DNA from 2 places in the Rathayibacter sp. YIM 133350 genome. Region 2 is predicted to be linked to the other one. Evidence: predicted binding sites of a transcription regulator. Region 2 holds the regulator's gene; the other holds the start of a gene.

Region 1 (8,855 bases), on a different contig from region 2:
ACGACGACAGCCGCCCCGGCCACACCGGTACGCCCGAGCAGCACTCCCACCTCGCCCGCCAAACGTCGGGCGTCGGGCCGGTCGATCACGGCGAAGACCCTGCTCTACGTCGTTCTCATCGCCATCGCGCTCATCATCATCCTGCCCCTGGTCTGGATTCTCATCACGTCGTTCAAGACCGACGCGGATGCGGTGCGCAACCCCTACTCGCCGGTGCCGAACCCGTTCTCGTTCGACGCCTACGTGACACTCTCGAGCGGACAGCAGCCCATCTTCCTGTGGCTGTGGAACAGCTTCGCGGCCGCCGCCGTGCAGAGCATCCTCATCCTCGTCACGGCATCGATGGGGGCGTACGCCCTCGCCCGGCTCGACTTCGCCGGCAAGAAGTTCGTCTTCGGGGCCATCGTCGCGACCCTGCTCGTACCGCCGGTGGTCTTCCTCATCCCGAACTACCTCATCGTGCAGAACCTCGGCTGGCTCGACACCATCTGGGCCATCACCATTCCCGGGGCGGCGGGGGCGTTCGGCATCTTCTTCCTGCGGCAGTTCTTCGTGGGGCTGCCCGTGGAGATCGAGGAGGCCGCCCGCATCGACGGCGCCGGTGAACTGCGCATCTTCCTGCAGGTGGTGCTGCCACTGGCCCGGCCGGCGCTGGCCACGCTCGCCGTGCTGTCGTTCCTGAACAACTGGAACGACTTCCTCTGGCCGGTCTACGTGCTGCTCTCGCCCGAGAACCTCACGCTGCAGCCCGGCCTCTCCCAACTGCAGGGCGCGTACTCCACGCACTTCGCGATCGTGATGGCGGGGGCGGTGATCGCCTCGGTGCCGGTGCTCGTCCTCTTCGGATTCGCGCAGCGGCAGATCGTCGAATCCGTTGCGGGCTCCGCGGTGAAGGGCTGAGCGCGTGTGTCTGCTGCGCACGCCGACAAGAGGCATCGTCGGCGCGGTCGCGGTCACCGCGCTCCTGGCGCTCTCCGGGTGCTCGGGCGCCGGGTCGACGTCGCAGACGCCAGCCTCGACCTTCGTGATCGATGCGTCCTTCGCTGACCCGGACCTCATCTCGACGAGCGACGGCTACGTGGCCTACGCGACGAACTCGCCCTCGATCAATGTGCAACTGGCGACATCGACCGACCTCGAGCACTGGGACCTCTCGGACCAGGACGCTTTGCCGACCCTGCCGTCGTGGGCCGTCGCGGGCCGCACGTGGGCGCCCGACGTCTCAGAACTCCCGAACGGGGGCTTCGTGATGTTCGTGGTCGCCGAAGACCGGGCGTCGCAGAAGCAGTGCATCGGCACGGCGACGAGCCCGACGGCAGCCGGTCCTTTCACGCCGGTGGGGGATGCGCCGCTGCTGTGCCCGCTGGACCAGGGTGGTGCGATCGACCCGAGCACCTTCGTCGACGATGACGGCACGGCGTACCTGCTGTGGAAGAACGACGGCAACTGCTGCAACCTCGACACCTGGATCGAGATCGCTCCGCTCGCCGCGGATCGGCTCTCGCTCGCCGGAGCCTCGACCAGGTTGTTCACACAGACCGAGCAGTGGGAGGGCAATCTCGTCGAGGCGCCGACGATGCTCAAGCACGGCGACCGGTACATCGTGCTGTACTCGGCCAACGACTACGCGACGGATGCCTACGCCATCGGCGTCGCCTCGGCACCCGCCTTATCAGGCCCGTACGAGAAGCAGCCCGGGCCGTTGCTGTCGACGGAGTCGAGCGACGGCCGCTACTACGGTCCCGGTGGCCAGGAGGTGCTGCACACCGACGATGGCGACCGCCTCTTCTTCCACTCGTGGGACGAGAACGTCATCTACCGGGGCATGAACGCCGTCGCGCTGACCTGGAAGGACGATCTGCCGGTCGTGAAGCTGCCCTGACGATGGTCGGGCGAGGCTCAGGGCGGCATCCTCGGGCGGTCAGGGAATGGTCTCCGCCGTGAGTTCGAGGTCTGTCTTGGCGCGCTCGCGCTGGGTGGCGATCGCCGTCCCGGCCGAGACGCACACGACGGCGATGGCGATCACCTCGATCGTGCTGAACTGCTCGCCGAGCACGAGCCATCCGAACACGGCCGCGACGACGGGGCCGAAGCTCGTGATGATGGCGTAGAGGCGCGGTGTGATGCGGCGCAGGATGAAGGTGTCGAGGCTGTAGGGAAGCGCCGAGGAGAGCACTCCGATGCTGAGCAGCAGGAGCAGGATGCGGGTGTCCAGGGCGCTCCACTGCAGCGTCACCAGGGTGGGCGGCAGCAGCAGGACGAGGCTCACGACACTCGCGACCGTCAGCCCGTGCAGGCCGGGCAGCTTCAGCGCGACCTGGCGGGTGAGCACGATGTACGCGGCCCACGCTGCGGCGGCCGTCAGCGCGAGCAGCACGCCCCACAGGTTCGTCGTGCCGTCGAAGCCCGTGAGCAGGAAGACGCCGAGGGCCGCGGCGAGCGCGCACACGGCATCCAGGAGCCGGCGCGACATGGCCAGCGCGAGGGCGAGCGGTCCGAGGAACTCGATGGTCGCGGCAACGCCCAGCCCCAACAGGTGCACCGACTCGTAGAAGGACAGGTTCATCACGGCCAGCACGACGCCGAGGGCGATCGCCGGCCAGAGCGCACGCCACGTCAGCTCGGAGCGGTGGGGTCGGTAGAACGGCAGCACGACGAGAACCATGACGAGCTGGCGCACGGCGACGACGAGGAATGCTCCCACCACGGGCACGGTGAGCCCCGCGAGCGAGGACCCGAAGTTGATGCTGACCTCGGTGCCCACCTGGGTGGCGGCGCCGATCACCCGGTCCGAGCGCGCGGGCTCGGGGTGGATGCTCATGCTCCGAGCGTAGAGCGCCGTCGTCGCCGGCACAGAATCGCATCTCGCGGGGCGGCGCTGCTCACCCCCACGAGGCGGGTCGCGGAATTCCGGCCGGCAGCCGTGTCGTGGCGTCCCCGATGGCAGCAGCGACCTGCGGAGGACTGAGGAACAGCGCACGGGAGAGATCGGCGCCGCGCAGGTCGGTATCGCGCAGGTCGGCGCCGATCAGGTCGGCGAAGGCGGCATCCGAGCCCCGAAGATCGGCCGCAATGAGGTACGCGCCCCGAAGGTCGGCGCCGACGAGGTCGGCTCCGCGCAGCCGTGCACCCACCAGGTCGGCGCCGCGGCCGGCGCGCGGATGCGGTCGTCGTCCAGCGAGAGCCTCCGCGCGAGTGGCTGCGCTGGCGGCGCGCAGCAGCTCATCCACGCCGGCCCAGTGCTCCTTCAGGTCGAATGCGAGCAGGTCTTCCGGTGAGCCGTCGCTCACCCGCTGCGTCTCCGCGAGGGCCCACGAGAGCCGCTCGTGCACCTCGACGGCCGCCTGCAGCATCAGCGCCTGGGAGAGGTGGAGCAGAAGCTCGTGCAACTGCCGCATCACGTCGAACACCGCGAACATCTCGGTGCCCGAGACCTCCGGTCGTCGCCAGGAGATTCCGCCGAACGTCTGCTGCGAGACCTTCTGGCCCGCGCCCAGGCAGTCATAGACGGTGCAGCCGCGAAACCCACGCCCGCGCAGGCCGGTGTGGATGCTGCAGCTGTCGTCCTCCGCGAGGTGCGGGCACGGAGTGCCGGCCTCCTTGTCGATGGCGAAGTCGGCCGATGCCGCGAATCGCAGGGCGATGCAGCACAGGGCGAAGCAGCGGCTGCAGTCGGCCCGCAGCTCGGAGCTCAGCTCATCGAGCGCCGCTTCTCCCACGCTACCGAGAGTACGCGCCCCCGCCTCTTTCGGCCTCGGCCTGCACCACGGGCGGCACGGGCGCAACCCCGTTCGGCCGCCGACCCGGAAGTCCTAGCCTGAGGCCATGGCACTGACACAGCTCTGGCTCACGCGGCACGGCGAAAGCGTCGGCAACGTGGCCGCCAGCCGCGCGAACGCCGAAGGCGCCAGCGTGATCGAGCTCGACATCCGCGATGCGGACGTGCCGCTCTCCCCCGCCGGGGAGGAGCAGGCGGCCGCACTCGGCGAGTGGTTGGACACGCATCGGCACCAGATCGGAGCCTTCTGGTGCTCGCCCTACCTACGAGCCAGACAGACGCTCGAGATCGCAATGGGCGAGGCGAGTGCTCCTGTGCTCGTGGACGAACGCCTGCGCGATCGTGAGCTCGGCATTCTCGACCTGCTGACGAGCAAGGGTGTGCAGGAGCGGCATCCCGAGGAGATGGCACGGCGTCGCCACCTCGGCAAGTTCTACCACCGACCGCCCGGCGGCGAGTCGTGGGCCGATGTGGTGCTGCGGTTGCGCTCGTTCTTCGCCTCCGTCGACGCGGTGAGCGCCAACTCCGCCCTGCTCGTTGCCCACGATGCCGTCGTCATGCTCGCGCTCTATGTCTTGCTGGGCCTCGATGAGAAGCAGCTTCTCGAGTTCGCCGGCCAGAACACGGTCACCAACGCGTCGATCACGCATCTCGTGCGCGAGCCGGCCGGATGGCGCCTCGTCGAATTCAGCACCGTCCAGCACCTGCAGCAGGAGGGGGCCGCCGTGACGGCCCATTCAGGAGATGAGCATGTCGCACCGCGTTGAGCCCCGCCCGGCCGTCGAGGTGACGGATGCCCTGCTGAGCGGGTGGTCGCTGCCCGACCCGGGCTCCTCGAAGAACAGCCGCGGCCGCGTGGTCGTGATCGGCGGTTCGGCCGTCGCTCCTGGTGCGGTGATGCTCTCGGGACTCGCGGCGCTGCGCGTCGGCGCCGGCCGCCTGAGTGTCGTGGTTCCCCCGGCGAGCGCGAGTACGGTCGCTGCGGCCGTCCCCGAGGCGGGCGTGTTCGAACTGGATGGCCGTGGCCGGCTCTCGAGCGAGGTGCGCCAGGAGGTGCGCACCGCGAGCGCCGTACTCCTGGGGCCCGGGTTGATGGACTTCGCCCAGACCGAACGGCTTCTGAAGGAGGTCTCGGCAGAGCTCGCGGCCGAGACCCCGCTCGTTCTCGATGCCTTCGCGCTCGGGGTGATCGGCAAGCGACGGCGCGGTCCGCGACATGGCGTTCTGCTGCTCAACCCCAACCTCGATGAGACCGCTCGGCTGCTGGGCCGCGAGATCGAGAACCTGGACTCCGACGTCGCGGAGGTCGCCGGGAACTTCAACGCAGTCGTGAGCTCGCAGGCGTGCGTCGCAGCGCCCGACGGCCGCGTCTGGCGCATCCGGAACGGCGGTCCCGGGCTCGGCACTTCGGGCAGTGGCGATGTGCTCGCGGGAGCGATCGCCGGTTTCGCGGCGCGCGGCGTGGATGCGGCTGAGGCGGCCGTGTGGGCGAGCCAGGTGCACGCGTCAGCCGGTGATTGGCTCGCGCACCGCATCGCGCCGCTGGGGTTCCTCGCGCGGGAGTTGTGCGACGAGCTCGCGCCAGCCCTGGCCGCCATCGAGGAATGACGCCGTAGACAGCGAAGCGCCCGACCGGCGTCGACCGGTCGGGCGCTGTTGCTCGCTGCTCAGATCGTCAGCGTGTGCGAGGAATCCGCGGGCGTCTGCTGCTGGGTGACCTCGATCTTGCGCGGCTTCGCCTTCTCGCTCACCGGAATGGTGACGCTCAGCACGCCGTTCGAGTAGCTCGCCGAGATGTGCTCGGTGTCGAGCCCCTGGCCCAGGCTGAGCTGGCGCAAGAAGCTGCCGGCCTCTCGCTCGCGGGTGATCCACTTGACGTTCTCGGCATTGCTCAGCGTGCGCTCGGCACGGATGGTGAGCAACTGGCCGTCCACGTCGATGTCGACCGAACCGGGATCCACACCCGGCAGGTCGGCAGAGAGCACGTAGTGGTCGCCGTCGCGATAGAGATCCATCGGCATCATGCGCGGGCCCCTGCGCGTGTCGAGAAGGGCGGATGCGACGCGATCGAACTCGCGGAACGGGTCGAAGGTGTTGGCCATGATCATCTCCTCTGTGTTGAAAGTTGAGCGTGATGGACTCAACGACAGATTAGCACTCTCGGGAGCTGAGTGCTAAGAGATCTCCGCAGGTTTTTCCACAAGGATTGAACCGCTGGTCAGGAGTTCGGTGCCCGGCGCGTCTCGGGCGCGTTCTTGTCGCGGAGGTGACCAGGGAGGTCTCGGCCGGGCACCTGATCGCCGTCGGGGCCGCGGAAGTGGGCGTCCCTGTTCTCGACCTGGTGAACGACGTGGCCGACGGCGAAGAGCGTCGTCGCGGCGCCGAAGCCGCTGGCGAAGCACAGCAGGGCCACTGCGACGCCGCCGAGCGTGAGCCACACCGGTAGCCACGAGGAGCGGGCTCTCGGCTGCCCGGCCGACGCAGGCGGGGTGGTCGGTGTCGGGTTGATCGGATGCTGGTTGATCGGATGCTGGTCGATCGGATGGTCGGTCATGGGTGCTCGCCTTTCCACCGGCATTGTGCGCTGCCCCGTTATGAAAGCGCTATGGACGCACCACCGGTCCGCTCCAAGTTGGGCCGGTTTCGACGGGGGTCGGCTGAGGCAGCGTCGAACACCGCGGCGGTCGCCTGGCGGCGCCGTCCCTCAGAGCGGCCAGCCCTCAGAGCGGCCAGCCCTCGGGTCCCTGGGATCCGGCCGGGTAGTCCTCGAGCACAACCGTGCCCGCCTTCCATGCGGCGAGCACCGGCTCGACGATGCGCCAGCACTCCTCGGCCACGTCACCCCGCACCGAGAGCGTCGGGTCCCCGTCGAGGATGCCCTTGAGCACCTCGCCGTAGGGAAGCAGCTGGCCGGGTTCCTGCGTCGCGGTGAGGGTCGCCCGCTCCAGGCGGAACGGGTCGCCGCCGCCGTTCATGGTGAGATGAAGCTCGACCGCGCCGCTGCGCAGCTCGAGCACCACCACATCCGGTTGCTCGACACCCTCGATCCCCTCGGGCGTATGCGTTTCCTTGAAGGTCGCCACCACCTGCGTGCGCTTGCTCGCGAGGGCCTTGCCCGATCGCAGGGTGAAGGGAACGCCCTTCCAGCGCGGCGTATCGACCGCGAGCGTGACCTCGGCGAGGGTCTCGGTGTTCAGCGCGGGGTCAACGCCCGCCTCGTCGACGTACGAGGGCATCGATCGGTCCCCCACCGTGCCTGCCGTGTACCGCGCTCGGTGACTGGATGCGACCGGATCCCCCTGCCAGACGGAGGTCTCGCGCAGCACCTCCACCACGCGGTCGCGAAGCTCCGCCTCGTCGACGCGGTCCGGCCGCTCGAGGGCGAAGAAGGCGAGCACCTCGAGTAGGTGGCTCTGGATCATGTCGACGAGGGCGCCCGAGTGGTCGTAGTACCCGCCGCGGCCCTCGAGTCCCAGCGTCTCGTCGTAGCGGATGTCGACGCGGTCGATGGAGTCGCGGTTCCACACGCCTTCGAGCAGCTTGTTCGAGAATCGCAGGCCGAGCATGTTGAGCACGGTGGTCATGCCGAGGAAGTGATCGATGCGGAAGATCTGGGTCTCGGGCACGAGGTTCTTCAGCAGGCCGTTCAGCCGGCGAGCGCTCTCGAGATCGACACCGAAGGGCTTCTCGAGGGCGAGCCGGATGCCTTTCGGCAGCTGCACATGGGCCATCGTCTCGCAGACCTTGGCCGTGACAGCTGGGGGCAGCGCGAAGTAGACGACCGGAGTGCCGTCGCACGCTTCGAACAGCTTCTTCAGGTCGTCGGGGTCCGTCGCGTCCGCGGTGATGTATCGGGTGCCCTCGAGCACCCGGTCGCGCGCCGGGCCCGAGCCCTCTCCGCTGAAGGAGTCGTGAACCAGGCTCTTCCATTGCTCCTGGCTGCGCTCGTCGAGCCCAGACCCGAGAAGTTGCACGTCGTAGTCGTGCACGCTCAGCAGGCTCGCCAGACCGGGCACGAGCAGCCGCTTGGTCAGGTCGCCGCCCGCGCCGAGGATCAACAGGCTCACGCGTTCTTTGCTCACGAGGCCACGGTAGGCGGCATCCGCCCCGCTGTCTTGATCTAGCCCGCCGGAGGCGCCGGTGCTACTCTGTCGGCCCCTCTCAGGTCCCGTCCACGTGCCACTCCTGGCGGGCCCACGGCGTCAGGAAACCGGCAAAAGGTGGCACGTCCGCAGGTCTGCTCCGTAGGGTGAAGGCGTGAGCCCCACGAAGGATTCGGCCGCGGTGCTGCAGCTCGACGGCCGTGAAGTGCGCGTCAGTCATCCCGACAAGGTGGTCTTCCCCCAGCCCGGCGTGACCAAGCTCGACCTCATCCGGTACTACCTCGCCGTCGCGGACGGCGCCGTGCGCGGCGTGAGGGATCGGCCGATGGTGCTCAAGCGCTTCGTGAAGGGCATCGACCAGGAGGCCTTCTTCCAGAAGCGCGCGCCGTCGTCGCGACCGGACTGGATCGAGACCGCGACCCTGCACTACGCCTCGGGAACGTCGGCCGAAGAGGTCGTGGTCTCGGATGCGGCAGCGCTGGCCTGGGTGGTGAACCTCGGCTGCATCGACCTCAACCCGCATCCCGTGCGCTCCGGCGATCTCGCCCATCCCGACGAGTTGCGCGTCGACCTCGATCCCATGCCGGGGGTGGAGTGGTCGCAGATCGTGGATGTCGCCCTGGTGGCCCGCGACGTGCTCGAGGATCACGGCCTCGTCGGCTGGCCGAAGACCTCCGGCTCCCGCGGCATGCACATCTCGGTGCGCATCTCTCCGCACTGGACGTACCGCGAGGTGCGGTTGGCCGCCGAGACGCTCGCCCGTGAGGTCGAGAACCGTGCGCCCGGCCTCGCGACCGCCCGATGGTGGAAGGAGGAACGCGGCGAGAGCGTGTTCGTGGACTTCAACCAGAACGCCAAGGACCGCACGGTGGCCTCGGCGTACTCGGTGCGCGCGGTACCGGACGCCCGTGTGTCGACGCCGCTGGAGTGGGACGAGGTTCGCCACGCCCGGCCCCAGGACTTCACGGTGCTCA
Region 2 (8,855 bases):
GCCACGTCGACGAGTTGCGGAAGGTCGATCACGACGACCCGCCCGTGGTGCACGAGCAGGTTGTACGCCGACAGGTCGCCGTGGGCCAAGCCCGCACGGGCGAACGAGCGCATGATCTCGAACACCTGAGTGAAGAGGCCGTCGAGCTCCGCCGGAGTCGAACGGACCTGAGCCAGGCGCGGAGCGGCCGCGGGCGGGTCGCCGATGAACTCCATGAGCACCTCTGTGCCCGAGACCTGAACCGGGTAGGGAACCGGAACCCCGGCCTCGTACGCCCGGCGAAGCGCCTCGAACTCGGCCAGCGCCCAGCGGCCGGCCGCCACGGAGCGGCCGTAGCTGGATCCGCGGGCGACCGCACGGCCGTCACGCGTGTTCCGCATCCGCCGACCCTCTTGGTACTGCGCCGAACGGTGGAAGTCGCTGATTTCGAGGCCGCGGTAGCGCTTGGCCGCGAGAACGCAGGAGGCCGATGGGTCGCCGGGAACGGCCCGCTCGATGAGGTGCACGTCGGCTTCCTTGCCGCTCTTGACGGCACCGAGTTCGGTGTCGAATGCGGCGGCGGCCGTCACCAGCCACGACGGATGCGGCAGCGGGCCGCGCTGGGTGGGACTCGTCGCCGGCCACGTCGACCAGCGCTGGTTCTCGCCGGGCTCGAGAAGAGGCGGCACGAAAGGAGAGGGAAGGGATGATGTCGGCATGCCGACGGATGCGTCGAACGACGCGGTGAGCTTCTGCACGGTGATTCTTCCGGAGAGGAGGTCACCGATGCCTGAGGGGCTTTTAGACGGCGACCTCGGGGGATGGGAGGTCGAGAAGGCGTGCGACAACGACAGCCATGATCATCACCCCTCTCATCCCGTGGGAGCCCGTGGCGCTCCCGTTTCCGTCAGCATAGCGCCGGAGGGTCCCCCGACCGCAAGGCTTCAGCGCGCGCCGATGCGGGTGGTGACCTCGGCGCCGGCCCGCACGGCCCGCACGATGGCCGCATCCAGGTCGTCTCCCTCGGCGAGGGCTGCCGCGAGCGAACCGACGAATGCGTCTCCGGCTCCGGTCGTGTCGATCGCCGTGACCCGCACTGCGGGCACATGCCGGCTGCCGGATGCCGTGTGCACGCGCACGCCGTCGGCTCCCCGGGTCTCGACGATCGTGGGGATGCCCGCCTCGATCAGGTCGGCGGGGGAGTCGAAGCCGAGCCGGGTGATCTCGTGCTCGTTCGGCAGGATCACGTCGACGTCGGCCAGCAGGGTCGCTGGGAGGATGCGCGCGGGTGCGGGATTCAGAAGAACCCGCCAACCGCGTGCGCGAGCCGCGCCGGCCGCATGCTCGGCGACCTCGAGCGGAGTCTCGAATCCGAGCACCACGACGGCCTCGCCCTCGATGGCCGCGAACGCGTCATCGACGTCGGAGCGTGAGAGGTCGCCGTTGGCTCCCGACGCGACGACGATCGCGTTCTCGCCGCCGTCCGCGACTTGGATGAGGGCGACGCCCGTCGACTGGGAGCTGCTGCGGCGAACGAACGCGGTGTCGACGCCCTCGCCGCGCAGGTTCTCGAGGGCCGCATCGGCGAACTCGTCGTCGCCGACCCGCGCGATCAGCACGGTCTGCGCTCCCGCTCGCGCCGCAGCGACGGCCTGATTGGCGCCCTTGCCGCCGTGCAGGCGCGAGAGATCGCCGCCGATGACGGTCTGGCCCGGGGCCACGATCGCCTCGACGCCGACGACGAGGTCGATGTTGACGGAGCCGACGACGACGACCCGCCCACGCGTGCGTTCCTGCATGCCCCGATGCTCCCATGGCGGTGCCGTTTCCGCCCGGTTCAGCGGCCGTGAAAGGGCGTGCGCGCAACTTGAGTCAGGGTGGCTCAAGTCGGGTTGACAGGGCCGTCGGCACCTGACACACTTGAGTCGTCAAGGCTCAACTCTTGACATAAATTCATCCGGTTCTGCGTTGTACCGGGTGTACAGGCTTCGGCTGCGGCCCAGAATGGGCGAGCCACCCGCCGTCGCGGCATCCGTTCGCGCCGGCAGAAGGAGATAACACACCATGTCACGTGCAGTAGGAATCGACCTCGGAACCACCAACTCGGTCGTCAGCGTTCTGGAGGGCGGCGAGCCCAAGGTCATCGCGAACGCCGAGGGCTTCCGCACCACCCCTTCGGTGGTGGCCTACACCAAGGACGGCGAGGTGCTCGTCGGCGAGACCGCGAAGCGCCAGGCCGTGACCAACGTCGACCGCACGATCTCCAGCGTCAAGCGCCACATGGGCACCGACTGGAAGACCGACATCGACGGCAAGAAGTACACGCCGCAGGAGATCTCGGCACGCATCCTCTCCAAGCTCAAGCGCGACGCCGAGCAGTACCTCGGCGACACCGTGACGGATGCCGTCATCACCGTTCCCGCGTACTTCAACGACGCCGAGCGCCAGGCGACGAAGGAGGCCGGCGAGATCGCTGGCCTGAACGTGCTGCGCATCATCAACGAGCCGACGGCCGCTGCCCTGGCCTACGGCCTCGACAAGGGCAAGGAGGACGAGCTCATCCTCGTCTTCGACCTCGGTGGCGGAACCTTCGACGTCTCGCTGCTCGAGGTGGGCAAGGACGACGACTTCTCGACCATCCAGGTGCGCGCCACCGCCGGCGACAACCGTCTCGGTGGAGATGACTGGGACCAGCGCGTCGTGGACTGGCTCGTCAAGCGCTTCAAGGACAGCACCGGCGTCGACGTCTCGAACGACAAGATCGCGCGCCAGCGCCTGAAGGAGGCCGCGGAGCAGGCCAAGAAGGAGCTCTCGTCGCAGATGTCGACGAGCATCCAGCTGCCCTACCTCTCGCTGACCGAGAACGGCCCGGCGAACCTCGACGAGACCCTGACCCGCGCCCAGTTCGAGAATATGACGAGCGACCTGCTCGACCGCACGAAGAAGCCGTTCCAGGACGTGATCAAGGAGGCCGGCATCAAGGTCTCCGACATCGCGCACGTCGTGCTCGTCGGCGGATCGACCCGTATGCCCGCCGTCTCGGAGCTCGTCAAGCAGGAGACCGGTCAGGAGCCCAACAAGGGCGTCAACCCCGATGAGGTCGTCGCCGTCGGCGCCGCCCTGCAGGCCGGCGTGCTGAAGGGCGAGCGCAAGGACGTTCTGCTCATCGACGTCACCCCCCTGAGCCTCGGCATCGAGACCAAGGGCGGCATCATGACCAAGCTCATCGAGCGCAACACGGCCATCCCGACCAAGCGCAGCGAGACCTTCACGACGGCCGACGACAACCAGCCCTCGGTCGCCATCCAGGTCTTCCAGGGCGAGCGCGAGTTCACCCGCGACAACAAGCCGCTCGGCACCTTCGAGCTCACCGGAATCGCCCCCGCACCCCGCGGCATCCCGCAGGTCGAGGTGACCTTCGACATCGACGCCAACGGCATCGTCCACGTGTCCGCGAAGGACAAGGGCACCGGCAAGGAGCAGTCGATGACCATCACGGGTGGCTCCTCGCTGCCCAAGGAGGACATCGAGCGCATGGTGCGCGAGGCCGAGGAGAACGCGGCGGAAGACAAGCGCCGCCGCGAGTCGGCTGAGACCCGCAACTCCGCCGAGCAGCTCGTCTACTCGATCGAGAAGCTCATCCGCGAGAACGACGAGAAGCTGCCCGCCGACGTCAAGAGCGAGGTGCAGGGAGACGTCGACGGCCTGAAGAGCGCCCTTGCCGGCGACGACGACGAGGCCGTGAAGACCGCGTTCGACAAGCTCAACCAGTCGCAGGGCAAGCTCGGCGAGGCGATCTACTCGCAGAGCCAGGCGGATGCCGCATCCGCCGATGCCGCGGGCGAGCAGCCGGCTGGCGAGACCGCATCCGATGAGGACGTGGTCGACGCCGAGGTCGTGGACGACGAGGAGCAGGCGAAGTAATCATGGCCGACGAGCGTGAGGGCGAAGAGCCCGTCATCCGAGACAAGCGCCGCATCGATCCCGAGACGGGAAAGGTGCGCCCCGCAGAGGGCGAGACGGCTGGGGCCGAGGGCGGCGAGTCCGCCCCCTCGGCGCCCGCCGGCGACGGGGATTCCGTGGGCGGTGTTCCCTCGGAGCCCCTCGAGGGTCCCGATGTCGAGACGAGCTTCACCGACGCCGACCTGAGCTTCCTCTCGGGCCAGACGAGCGTCGAGGAGCTGGCCTCGCAGCACCTGAACGACCTCAAGCGGGTCACCGCCGAGTACGCGAACTACCGCAAGCGCACCGACGCCAACCGCGAAATCGAGCGCGAGCGCGCGATGGGCGAGGTCGTGAAGGTTCTGCTGCCGGTTCTCGATGACCTCGACCGGGCCGACAAGCACGGCGACCTGCAGGGCGAGGGGGCGTTCCCCACGATCGCCTCCAAGCTGCGGGCCTCTGTCGAGCGACTCGGATTGACACCGTTCGGCGCCGTCGGCGACCTGTTCGACCCGACGATGCACGAGGCGATCTTCCAGCAGCCGGACCCCGCTGTGGACAGCGAGGTCGTCGCCGACGTCGTGGAGACCGGCTACTACCTGGGATCGCACATGCTGCGGGCCGCCAAGGTCGTCGTCAAGGTGCCGGCCGAATAGCAGCATGACCATCGATCACTCCGGCTCGATGGGCCGGTAAGGAGACCCATGGCCAGTCAAGACTGGTTCGACAAGGACTTCTACAAGGTCCTCGGTGTCGATAAGGACGTCACGCCGGCTGAGCTCAAGAAGGTCTACCGCAAGCTCGCACGGCAGTATCACCCGGACTCCAATCCGGGTGATACCGCCGCCGAGGCGCGCTTCAAGGAGATCAGCGAGGCGTACTCGGTGCTCTCCGACGAGGAGCAGCGCAAGGAGTACGACGCGGTCCGGGCGATGGGCGGTGGAGCGCGCTTCACTGCAGCCGGCCCCGGCGGCGCGGGCGGCTTCGAAGACGTCTTCGGCGGCATGTTCGGCGGAGGTGCGGGCGGGCGCGGCCAGCAGTACACCTTCCAGCAGGGCGGCGACTACGACGACCTCTTCGGCGGACTGTTCGGCAACGGCCGGTTCGGCCAGACGACGGGCGGCTACCGGGGCTTCGGTGGACCGACGCCGGGCAACGACATCGTGGCATCCACCACTCTGGACTTCCTGACGGCGGTGCGCGGCGAGACGATCACGCTCACGCTGACGGATGGCCGCGAGACGAAGGTGCGCATCCCGCCGGGTGTCGCCGACGGGCAGAAGATCCGCTTGCGCGGCAAGGGGCAGCCCTCGCCCGACGGCGGTGCTGCGGGCGACCTCATCCTCACGGTGACCGTGCGCAAGCATCCGGTCTTCGAGCGCGACGGGCTCAACCTGCGCGTCAATGTTCCGGTGACCTTCGCCGAAGCGGCGCTCGGGGCGACCATCGAGGTACCCACCCTCGGGGGCGAGACGGTCAAGCTGCGCGTGCAGCCCGGCACCCCGAGCGGGCGTGTGCTGCGCGTCAAGGGCCGCGGTGTGAAGACCGCGAAGGGCACGGGCGACCTGCTCGCCGTCGTGCAGGTCGCGGTTCCCTCGCATCTCTCCAAGGAGGCCGAGCAGGCGCTCGAGGCGCTGCAACGTGCGCTGCCCGACGAGAACCCGCGTGCCGACCTGCTGGCGAAGGCCCGCGGGTAGCCCCGGCACGTTCGAGAGGAGATCGGGCGATCTGCAGGATTGATGCACCGCGTCGCATCCTGCACACCGCCCGATCTCCTGCCAACATCAAGACACCGGATGCGGGATCCGCACGCGAGACGCACGGAGGGAACACGAATGGATGAGCACAGCCCGCTCTTCGTGATCTCCGTCGCGGCGGAACTCGCGGGAATGCACCCGCAGACCCTGCGTCAGTACGACCGGCTCGGCCTCGTCTCGCCGCAGCGCACGGCGGGAAAGTCGCGCCGCTACTCGATGCGCGATGTGGTTCAGCTGCGCGAGATCGCGCGGCTCGGCACCGAGGGCGTGAGCCTGGAGGGCATCCGGCGCATCCTGGAGCTCGAGAACCAGGTCTCCGCCCTCGGCACTCGTGTGCGGGAGCTCGAGGCGGCGCTCGCCGACGAGCTGCTGAACCGCCCGGGGCGGCGCATCTTCGCGGCCGGCTCGGAGGGCGAGGTGGTGACGCTGAAGGCGGGAACGCGCGTGCGTCGCTCGAACCAGCTCGTGGTCTGGCGTCCGCTCGACAAGGCGTAGGGCCGGCGCGGTTCCAGCCTGCGCGGCTTTCCCTTCGACAGGCTCAGGGAACAGCGTGGTGACGTGCCTGCGAGAGTCCGGTCCCTGAGCTTGTCGAAGGGCCGGTTCCAGCGTGGTGACGTGCCTGCGAAAGCTCGGTCCCTGAGCTTGTCGAAGGGCCGGTTCCAGCCTGCGCGACTTCCCTTCGACAGGCTCAGGGAACAGTGGTGACGTGCCTGCGAAAGCCCGGTCCCTGAGCGTGTCGAAGGGCCGGTTGCAGTGTGGTGACGTGCCTGCGAGAGTCCGGTCCCTGAGCGTGTCGAAGGGCCGGTTCCAGCGTGGTGAGGTGCCTGCGAGTGCCCGGTCCCTGAGCTTGTCGAAGGGCCGGTTCCAGCCTGCGCGACTTTCCCTTCGACAGGCTCAGGGAACATCCACGGCACTGCCACTAGCCTGTTGCGATGGGGTTCGACTTCGCAGAGCTGCGCCGCCGGCCCGACGTTGAGGCGCCCAACCTCTTCGCCGCGGATGCCGCAGACCGCCTGATCCTCGACGAGGCAGCGGACCTCCTCGCCGCTCAGGAGCCGAACGCGCTCGCCATCGTGAACGACGGCTACGGCGCCCTCACCCTCGGCGCCGCGGCCCTGCACGGCGCGACCGGCGTGCGCACCCACCAGGACGCCCTCTCCGGCGAACGCGCCCTCGCCGCCAATGCAGAGCACCTCGGCCTGACTTCGAGCTACCGCTCCGTTCCCGAGCTCGGCTCCGACCTGCTCACGGGAGCCCGGGTCGTGCTGCTCCGCCTTCCGCGCGGGCTGGATGCGCTCGACGAGATCGCGCAGCAGGTCGCTGCCTTCGCGCATCCGGAGGTCGTCGTCGTCGCGGGCGGCATGCTCAAGCACATGACCACCGCCATGAACGACGTGCTGGCCGCGCACTTCGCCCGCATCGACGTGACGCTCGCGCGGCAGAAGGCGCGTGTGCTCATCGCACGCGGTCCCCGATCCACCCACTCGTCGTGGCCCAAACGGGTGCACGTCGAGACCCTGGACCTCGAGGTCGTCGCCCATGGTGCTGCCTTCGCCGGCGCATCCGTCGACATCGGCACCCGGCTGCTGCTCGCGCACATCGATGATGCGATGACGGATGCCGACGCGGCCATCGACCTCGGCTGCGGCACCGGGGTCATCGCCACCGCGCTGGCGCGTCGTCGACCCCACATCGCGGTGCTGGCCACCGACCAGTCGGCAGCGGCCGTCGCATCCGCCCGGGCAACGGTCGCGGCCAACGGCGTCGCCGATCGGGTCACGGTCGTGCGCGACGACGCCCTCACCTCCCAGCCTGACGGCAGCGCCCGCTTCATCGCGCTGAACCCGCCCTTTCACATCGGCGCGACCGTGCACGCGGGCATCGCCCTCAAGCTCTTCGCCGACGCCGGCCGGGTGCTCGCCCCGGGCGGCGAGCTCTGGACGGTCTGGAACAGCCACCTGCGCTACCGGTCGGCGCTCGAACGGCTCGTCGGCCCCACGCGGCAGATCGCCCGCAACCCCACGTTCACGGTGACCGCCTCACGCCGCCGATGAGCCGCGAGCTCACCCGCGTCGAGCGGCTCATCGACGATGCCGCACACCGGCTGCTTGCCGACGCCGCCGAGCGGGGAGTGCGCGCCGGCCTCATCGAGTTCCTCGTGTTCGGCGCAAAGCAGGCGTGGGCCTGCATCTTCGGAGCCAGCCTGCTCGTCGTCATCGTCGCCGCCCGCCTGTGGTGGCCCGACGATGCCGCGCTCGCCCGCAATGACGCCCTCACCATCGCCGCCGTGCTGATCCAGGCGATCATGGTCGCAACCCGCTTGGAATCGGGGCGGGAGCTCTGGGTCATCGTGCTGTTCCACATCACGGGAACGGTCATGGAGCTTTTCAAGACCGACGTCGGCTCCTGGTCGTACGACGCCGACGGAGTGCTGCGCATCGCCGGGGTTCCGCTGTTCTCGGGCTTCATGTACGCGGCCGTCGGCTCCTACATGGTGAGGGTGTACCGCCTGTTCGACCTGCGCTTCACCCGCTACCCGCGACGCTGGATCACCGCGATCATCGCAGCCGCCATCTACGCGAACTTCTTCACGCATCACTACATCTGGGACCTGCGCTGGCTCTTGCTGGCCGCCGTCGGCGTCGCTTGGTGGCGCACCGGATTGCACTTCCGTGTGTGGCGGCGGGTGTTCCGGATGCCGCTGCTTCTCGCCTTCGCGCTTGTCGCGATCTTCATCTGGCTCGCCGAGAACATCGCCACCTGGGCGGGCGCGTGGCTCTATCCCAGCCAGGTCGGCGGATGGGAGCCCGTTTCGGCCTCGAAGCTGATCTCGTGGTTCCTGCTCATGATCATCTCGGTCGTGCTCGTGGCCTGGGTCTTTCCGCCGCGGGTACCGCAGGAGATGCGGCAGACGCGAGAGCACTCGCGCTGATGCCGGTGCGCCAGAGCTCGCGCACGGCCCAGCCGAGCAGCACGACGAGCAGCAGGTTGCGCGCCCCCAGCACCCCGGCCACCCACGGGTTCAGGTCGATCAGCTGCAGGTAGAACAGGGGGAAGACGAGCGTCGTCGCCACCGCCACCGCGCTCAGCAGTATCAGCGGCGTGCGCCAGAGGCGCCATCCGCCCGACGCGACCCCCGCGACGACGATCGGCACGAGCCACAGCATGTACTGCGGC

What was found. Region 2 encodes HspR, which represses chaperone genes until heat shock. Its sites were predicted from a motif close to AAGTTGAGTCNNNNNGACTCAACTT; they were not measured.
Positions count from the first base shown of each region.
Region 1: the regulator HspR is predicted to act here: its motif matches at 5,901-5,925, upstream of WDJ51_RS10790 (Hsp20/alpha crystallin family protein).

Region 1 is NZ_JBBELO010000033.1:53,436-62,290, reverse strand. Features, by position in the region: gene WDJ51_RS10820 (carbohydrate ABC transporter permease) at 1-900, shown strand, start outside; gene WDJ51_RS10825 (carbohydrate ABC transporter permease) at 1-1, shown strand, start outside; gene WDJ51_RS10815 (glycoside hydrolase family 43 protein) at 905-1,882, shown strand; gene WDJ51_RS10810 (EamA family transporter) at 1,922-2,821, opposite strand; gene WDJ51_RS10805 (pentapeptide repeat-containing protein) at 2,883-3,719, opposite strand; gene WDJ51_RS10800 (histidine phosphatase family protein) at 3,826-4,545, shown strand; gene WDJ51_RS10795 (NAD(P)H-hydrate dehydratase) at 4,529-5,386, shown strand; gene WDJ51_RS10790 (Hsp20/alpha crystallin family protein) at 5,446-5,880, opposite strand; gene WDJ51_RS10785 (hypothetical protein) at 5,997-6,332, opposite strand; gene WDJ51_RS10780 (glucose-6-phosphate dehydrogenase) at 6,499-7,860, opposite strand; gene ligD (non-homologous end-joining DNA ligase) at 8,036-8,855, shown strand, end outside.
Region 2 is NZ_JBBELO010000034.1:100,913-109,767, forward strand. Features, by position in the region: gene WDJ51_RS13515 (serine protein kinase RIO) at 1-737, opposite strand, end outside; gene WDJ51_RS13520 (ribokinase) at 924-1,778, opposite strand; gene dnaK (molecular chaperone DnaK) at 2,044-3,903, shown strand; gene WDJ51_RS13530 (nucleotide exchange factor GrpE) at 3,906-4,577, shown strand; gene WDJ51_RS13535 (DnaJ C-terminal domain-containing protein) at 4,626-5,618, shown strand; gene WDJ51_RS13540 (heat shock protein transcriptional repressor HspR) at 5,757-6,173, shown strand; gene WDJ51_RS13545 (class I SAM-dependent methyltransferase) at 6,611-7,732, shown strand; gene WDJ51_RS13550 (DUF817 domain-containing protein) at 7,729-8,610, shown strand; gene WDJ51_RS13555 (glycosyltransferase 87 family protein) at 8,528-8,855, opposite strand, start outside.